Linked DNA regions of Tsuneonella mangrovi. The main gene of each other region encodes a partner of the protein of the gene in region 2 in a complex. Links are inferred from orthologs where the notes say so. Each region holds a gene or a part of one and is shown on either strand. Other genes may lie near its edges.

What was found.
Region 1: the proteins of CJO11_RS07350 (region 2) and tldD are in contact, whole or in part, in a solved structure (PDB 5NJ9), measured with the Escherichia coli proteins. The link is inferred for Tsuneonella mangrovi from one-to-one orthologs.

What each region holds. Positions count from the first base shown.
Region 1 is NZ_CP022889.1:2,017,008-2,020,275, reverse strand. The notes cover bases 175-3,125. They hold tldD (metalloprotease TldD), read right to left. Parts: upstream 2,387-3,125; coding sequence 962-2,386; downstream 175-961. Other genes in these bases: CJO11_RS09840 (ABC transporter ATP-binding protein), read left to right, coding at 2,789-3,125; CJO11_RS09845 (zinc-finger domain-containing protein), read right to left, coding at 2,430-2,690; CJO11_RS09855 (hypothetical protein), read right to left, coding at 501-893; CJO11_RS09860 (DUF924 family protein), read right to left, coding at 175-493. In the rest of the region: more of CJO11_RS09860, read right to left, coding at 1-174; more of CJO11_RS09840, read left to right, coding at 3,126-3,268. UniProt on the Escherichia coli protein: Metalloprotease involved in CcdA degradation. Suppresses the inhibitory activity of the carbon storage regulator (CsrA).
Region 2 is NZ_CP022889.1:1,513,507-1,516,688, forward strand. What follows is about bases 75-2,939. They hold CJO11_RS07350 (TldD/PmbA family protein), read right to left. Parts: upstream 2,254-2,939; coding sequence 895-2,253; downstream 75-894. Other genes in these bases: CJO11_RS07340 (M61 family metallopeptidase), read left to right, coding at 75-208; ppa (inorganic diphosphatase), read left to right, coding at 357-890; CJO11_RS07355 (hypothetical protein), read right to left, coding at 2,312-2,695; lptB (LPS export ABC transporter ATP-binding protein), read left to right, coding at 2,860-2,939. Outside these bases: more of CJO11_RS07340, read left to right, coding at 1-74; more of lptB, read left to right, coding at 2,940-3,182.

The DNA.
Region 1 (3,268 bases), 500 kb from region 2 along the record:
AGAGGATCGCGTTGCGGTGGGGAAAACGCCCGAACCGCGCGACCATCCGGTAATGCGCGCGGGCGAAACCGAAGTTGCCCGGGATCGTGCGGAACCAAGCGAGGCTCGCGCGCTGGTCGGCGATCGCTTCGCTGTGCATCAGCGGCATGGCGAGGAACGCGCGTTCGTGCTGCATGAGACCCTGGCCAAATCCGCGCGCAATCGCCGCACTGGCGATGGCGCGTGCGAGCGGGTCGGTCGCGAATGCGCGGGGGGTCCCGCGATGGATATTGCGCGGGACCTGGTCGAACAGCAGGATCGCAGCGCGCGCGGTCAGCCGATTGCCGAGGAACTCGCTCGCCGGACGCCCCGCAAGCATCGCCAGCGTTTCGCCGAACCGGTGCGCGATCCGCGCATCGAGCGCGGGCGAACCGCCCCACCAGTCACGCGGGGTCAACTCGTGGAACCAGAAGTGCAGCAGTGCGGCATCCCAGCCACGAGGCGCCAGCGCCATCTATCGGTCAGTCGCGTGTGTAGGGCACGAACTTCCCGAGGAAGACCGGCCCGGCATAGAAATGGCCGGTCTGATCGATCATGTTGACGCGGTCGAGCCGGCACAGCTGCGAGCCCCATGGGTGGGTCACCATGATATCGCTGCTGTCGAGGTTTTCGGGATTCGCCGGAACGTTGACCCAGATCGTCTTCCCGCGACCATAGACCAACGCGGTATCGTCAATCATCTGCATGTCGTTCTGGTCGAACCGGCTGATGCAATCCTTCGGCTTGCCGGCGGTGCGCCCTTCGAGCAGCTTTTCCAGCTTCTGCTGGCCGGTGACCTTGTCCTTCGCCACGGCCGGCCCGGCCAAAAGCGACATACCGGCAAGGGCAGCAATGGCGAGACCAATCCTGTTCATCGCAAGTCTCCTTGGTTTCACCCCTTCTCGTGTGTGCCTATCACACATCGGATTAACCCGCACTGACCCTAAGCGGTTCCCCCGACGGTCAGCCCGTCGACCAGCAGCGTGGGCTGCCCGACCCCGGCGGGGATCGACTGCCCCGCCTTGCCGCACACCCCGACGCCTTCGTCGAGCGCGAGGTCGTTGCCGATCCCGGTCACGCGGGTCAGCACGCTCGGCCCGTCGCCGATCAGCGTCGCGCCCTTGATCGGCGCGCCGAGCTTGCCGTTCTCGACCAGGTACGCCTCGGTGCAGCTGAACGTGAACTTGCCCGAGACGATATCGACCTGCCCGCCGCCAAACGCCTTGGCGAAGATCCCGTTCTTGACCCGTCCGAGCAGTTCGCCCGGATCGTCGTTACCGGCACGCATGAAGGTGTTGGTCATCCGCGGCATCGGCGCATGCTGGTAGCTTTCGCGGCGGCCGTTGCCGGTCGGTTCGACCCCCATCAGCCGGGCGTTGAGCCGGTCCTGCATGTAGCCCTTGAGGATGCCGTCCTCGATCAGCACGGTCTCCTGCGTCGGAGTGCCTTCGTCGTCGATGGTGAGCGAGCCGCGCCGGTCCGTCATCGCGCCATCATCGACCACGGTTACGCCAGGCGCCGCAACGCGCTCGCCGATCCGGCCCGAAAACGTGCTGGTGCCCTTGCGGTTGAAATCGCCTTCGAGCCCGTGGCCGACCGCTTCGTGCAGCAGCACCCCGGGCCAGCCGGGGCCGAGCAGTACGGTCATCACGCCCGCCGGGGCGGGTACGCTCTCGAGATTGACCAGTGCCTGCGCCACCGCTTCGTCGATCGCGCGGCTCCACTGCGCCTCTTCGAACAGCGGACCGTAGAGATAGCGCCCGCCCATCCCGAAGTGGCCGCTTTCGCGCCGCCCGTTCGCTTCGGCGACGACGCCGACGTTGAGCCGCACCAGCGGGCGCAGGTCGCGCGCCACGAACCCGTCAGGGCGCACGATCTCGACCGCGCTCCAGCTGGCTGAAAGGCTTGCAGTGACTTGCCGGACGCGCGGATCCTTGGCCCGCGCAACCGCGTCGATCTTCTCGAGCAGGCGGACCTTCTCCTCGAACGGGATCGCCTCAAGCGGGCTTGCATCGGTGTAGAGGTGGCGGTTGCTGCGCTGGGGCGGCGCGGCGCGCTTGCCCCTCGCCGGATCGAGCAGGCTCAGCGTCTCGCCCGCCCGCCGGATTGCAGCGGCGCTGATCTCGTTGGCATGGGCGAACCCGGTCATTTCGCCCGATACCCCGCGCAGCCCGAACCCCGAATCGCGCGAATAGTCGGCCGTTTTCAGCCGCCCGTCGTCGAACACGAAGGCTTCGGACGCAGTGAACTGCAAGTAGAGCTCGCCATCGTCGCACGCCTTGAGCGTTTCCGCCGCGAGCGCGCGGGCTTCGTCGGGGGTGAGCTTGTCGCTGTAGAGCAGGGTTTGCGGGTCGAGCGTATCCGTCATGCGATGACAGATAGGGAGTCACGCCGCGCGGTGGAAGCGCCGATTACCGATGCCCCGGATCGCCGCCCTCGGAAATGTCCGGCAGGCTCGCCTGGTCGACCCCGTCAGCCGGGCCGCCGCGCAGCACGAAGCGGCGGTCGCAATATCCGCAATCGACATAGCCATGCTCGTCGATCTCCAGCCACACGCGCGGGTGGCCGAGCGCGGAAGGCGTGTAGCCCGGCCCCGGGCGGATCGCTCCGGCGCCGTCGCAAGCGACGCGGTGTTCGTCGGTCAGGGTGACTTCGGGGGGCGGAATGCTCATGGGAAGGGTCCGATAATCGAGTGCAAGCGGCCATGCAATCGCCGATCCGCTCCATGCCCTCTTTACGCGCAGGGCGAATGCACACTAGGGCACATGGCATGAGCACCCCGCCCGCGATCCGCATCGACAACATGGTCAAACGCTACGCCGGGGAGAAGGGCGAAGAAGGCAAGCTGGCGCTCAAGGGCGTGAGCTTCGATGTGCCGCAAGGGCAGATCTTCGGCCTGCTCGGCCCCAACGGCGCGGGCAAGTCGACCCTCATCAACATCCTCGCCGGACTGGTGATGAAGACCAGCGGCAGCGCGGAGATCTGGGGCTTCGACATCGACCGCGATGCGCGCAACGCCAAGCGGGCGATCGGCATCGTGCCGCAGGAAATCGTGTTCGACCCGTTCTTCACCCCGTTCGAGGTGCTGGAGAACCAGGCCGGGTTCTACGGCATTCCCAAGCGCGACCGGCGCAGCGAGGAACTGCTCGCGGCGGTCCGCTTGTCGGACAAGCGCAATGCCTATGCCCGCACGCTGTCGGGCGGGATGAAGCGCCGCCTGCTGGTCGCCAAGGCGATGGTCCACTCGCCG
Region 2 (3,182 bases):
CAACGGCCGCGACTACAGCGATGAGGTGATGAAGGACGCGATCACCGCGGCGGTGAACTCGAAGGATCCGATCGAGCTGCTCGTGAGACGCGGCGAGACGTTCTCGACGATCCCGATCGATTACCACGGTGGGCTGCGCTATCCGGTACTCGAGCCGGTCGGACCGGGCGAACAGGGCCTCGACAAGCTGCTCGCCCCGCGCGACTGACCACTCTCCGGCAAGGATTGGGCCGAAGCTCCGGATCTTCGGTCCAATCCCTCCGAATCATTGTTGCAGTGCAGCAATGGCCGCATTAGAGGCTGCCTCGAATCCCAGGCGCATGGCTGGGAGCGGGCTGGCACCGAGTGGAAAGCAGATGCAGATCGACAAGATTCCCGTGGGCGATAATCCGCCCGAAAGCCTCAATGTCATCATCGAGGTCCCCACCGGCGGCGAACCGGTCAAATACGAGTTCGACAAGGATAGCGGTGCGCTGTTCGTCGACCGGATCCTTCACACCCCGATGCGCTACCCGGCAAACTACGGCTTCGTGCCGCACACGCTTTCGCCCGACCGCGACCCGCTCGACGCGCTGGTGATTGCGCGCAGCCCGTTCATCCCGGGCTGTGTCGTGCGTGCCCGCCCGATCGGGGTGCTCAACCTCGAAGACGAGCACGGCGGCGACGAAAAGCTGATCTGCGTGCCGATCGACACAACCTTCCCGTATTATTCGGACGTTGCGGAAACGAAGGACCTGCCGTCGATCATCTTCCAGCAGATCGAGCACTTCTTCACCCACTACAAGGATCTCGAAGCCGAGAAGTGGGTCCGCATCGGCAATTGGGGCGATGCAGCGGATGCGCGGCGGATCGTGAGCGAAGCGATCGAACGCTATCAGACGAAGGCCTGAGCGTTCAGCCTCCCGCCACGGTCATCCCATCGATCCGGATAGTGGGCACGTTGATCGCGCGCCAGGTCTCCAGGTCGTTCGCAACGCGCATCCGGGAAAACATCTCGAGCAGGTTCCCGGCGATCGTGAATCCGGCGATCGGCCCGGTGATCTCGCCATTGACTATCCGCCTGCCCGCCGCGCCGCGACTGTAATCGCCCGTCACCGGATTGACTCCCTGGCCGATGAGGTAATCGATCAGCACCCCGTCGCGAATGTCGGAAATGAGGTCGGCGACATCGGTCTCGCTCGCGAGCAGGTCGAGATTGCTCGATCCGACCCCGGGCGATCCACCGATACCGCGGGTTGCGTTGCCGGTGAGGTCGAGCCCGAGCTGCGCAGCCGATGCGACGTTGGTCAGCCAGCCGGTGACCTGCCCGTTTTCGACCAAGGCCTTGCGCGCGGTCGGCACCCCTTCGCCGTCGAACGGCCGCGAGCGTTGGCCGCGCAGCTTGTGCGGATCCTCGACGATGCGGATATCGCTCGGGAACAGCATTTCCTTTTCGTGCCCGATCAGGAACGAGTGCTGGCGCGCGACTGCCGCACCCGACATCGCACCCACCAGGTGGCCGACGAGCGAACCGCCGACCCGCGGAGCGAACACCACCGGCATGGGTCCGCTGGCGATTGCCGCCGGATCGAGGCGCGCGACCGCGCGCTCGCCCGCCAGCCGACCGATCTCTTCCGGCGCAAGCAGGTCTTCGCGGTGGCGCATCGCGCGATAGGCGTAATCGCGCTGCATCGCTTCACCCGACCCGGCAATCACGCTCGCCGAAATTCCGAAGCTGGTCCCGCGATAGCTGGCGGCAAAGCCGTTACTGGTCGCCAGCGTGACTTGCGCTTCGCTTGCGCTCGCTCCCCCGCCTTCGGAATTGGTCACTCCCGCAACCGCACGCGCGGCATCTTCGGCAGCGAGGGCCATCTCGCGCAGTTCCTTGGGAGAGATCGACGATGGATCGACAAGCTCGAAATCGGCAGCCTCACCCTTCAGGAGGCGATCTGCCGGGGCCAGCCCGGCGTATTTGTCCTCGGGTGCGATCCGGGCCATCGCGACCGCCCTCTCGGCCAGCTCGTCGATCGCTGCCGGCGAAAGGTCGCTGCCCGATACGCTCGCGGTCCGCTGGCCGACAAACACCCTGAGTCCCGCCTCGGCGCTTTCGGACCGATCGACATCCTCGAGATTGCCGAGCCGCATCGAGATCGATTGCGACCGCGAAACGGTGTGCAACGCGTCCGCGTGGTCGGCGCCGTGGCGATGCGCGGCCTCGACGAGCGCTGCGGCAATGTCGAGGGCGGAATTGGTGGAAGGTGGAGCGATATTCATCGCTCCCGGCTAGGCGGAGTGCGTGCGGCGGGCAAGCCGGTGTTTTGAAAGCAACTCGTCAGTTGAGCGCGGAAAGCGCCTTGAACATTCCCGTAAGGAGGAACGGCAGGCCGATCGCCAGCGCCCACAGGAACATCTGGTCGCGGCGAAACGCCGGACTATAGGCCGGGTCGGCGGCATCCGCGTCGGAGATCTCCATCCAGCGGCCCTCGAACGCGCGGCAAGCGGGAATGATTGCAGCAACCAGCACGACCAGCGCGATATAAGGCAGCATCGACGCAGAGCCGCTCTTCAATGCGTGGACCGTCACGAAAATCTGCAGTCCGGTGTAAACCAGCAAGGCGTAGGCAACGTTGTTGCTCATGCTCTTGCGCCAGTCGAGCGCGGCTCCATGATGTGCTTCATGCTCTTGCGGCGCGGCGCGATCGATTGCCTTACGCATACCCGGCACTCTCCCCTGTCTCTCTCCACCGGAGAGTATTCCAGATCGAGCGCCTCGCGGCAAGAGCGCTAACCATCCGTTGCAAACGGCGCTTCGTCGAATACCATGCACGAATCTTGCCAATCTGGCGAAAACGGTCTTTTCAGGCGGCTTCGCGCTGCTACATGACTGTCACGATGGACCTGATGGAAAGCGACACCGCGATGCCCGCCGGGGCTGAACCTCCAATTTCGCAGGGCGGGCTCGAAGTGATTTCGATCGCCAAGAGCTACGACAAGCGCGCAGTGCTGACCGACATTTCGCTGCACGTTGCCAAAGGCGAAGTGCTTGGCCTGCTGGGCCCCAACGGCGCGGGCAAGACCACCTGCTTCTATTCGATCATGGGTCTGGTAAGGCCCGATGCGGGCCGCATCCTGATGGACGGCGAGGATGTGACCAAGCTGCCGATGTATCGCCGCGCGATCCTCGGGCTCGGCTACCTGCCGCA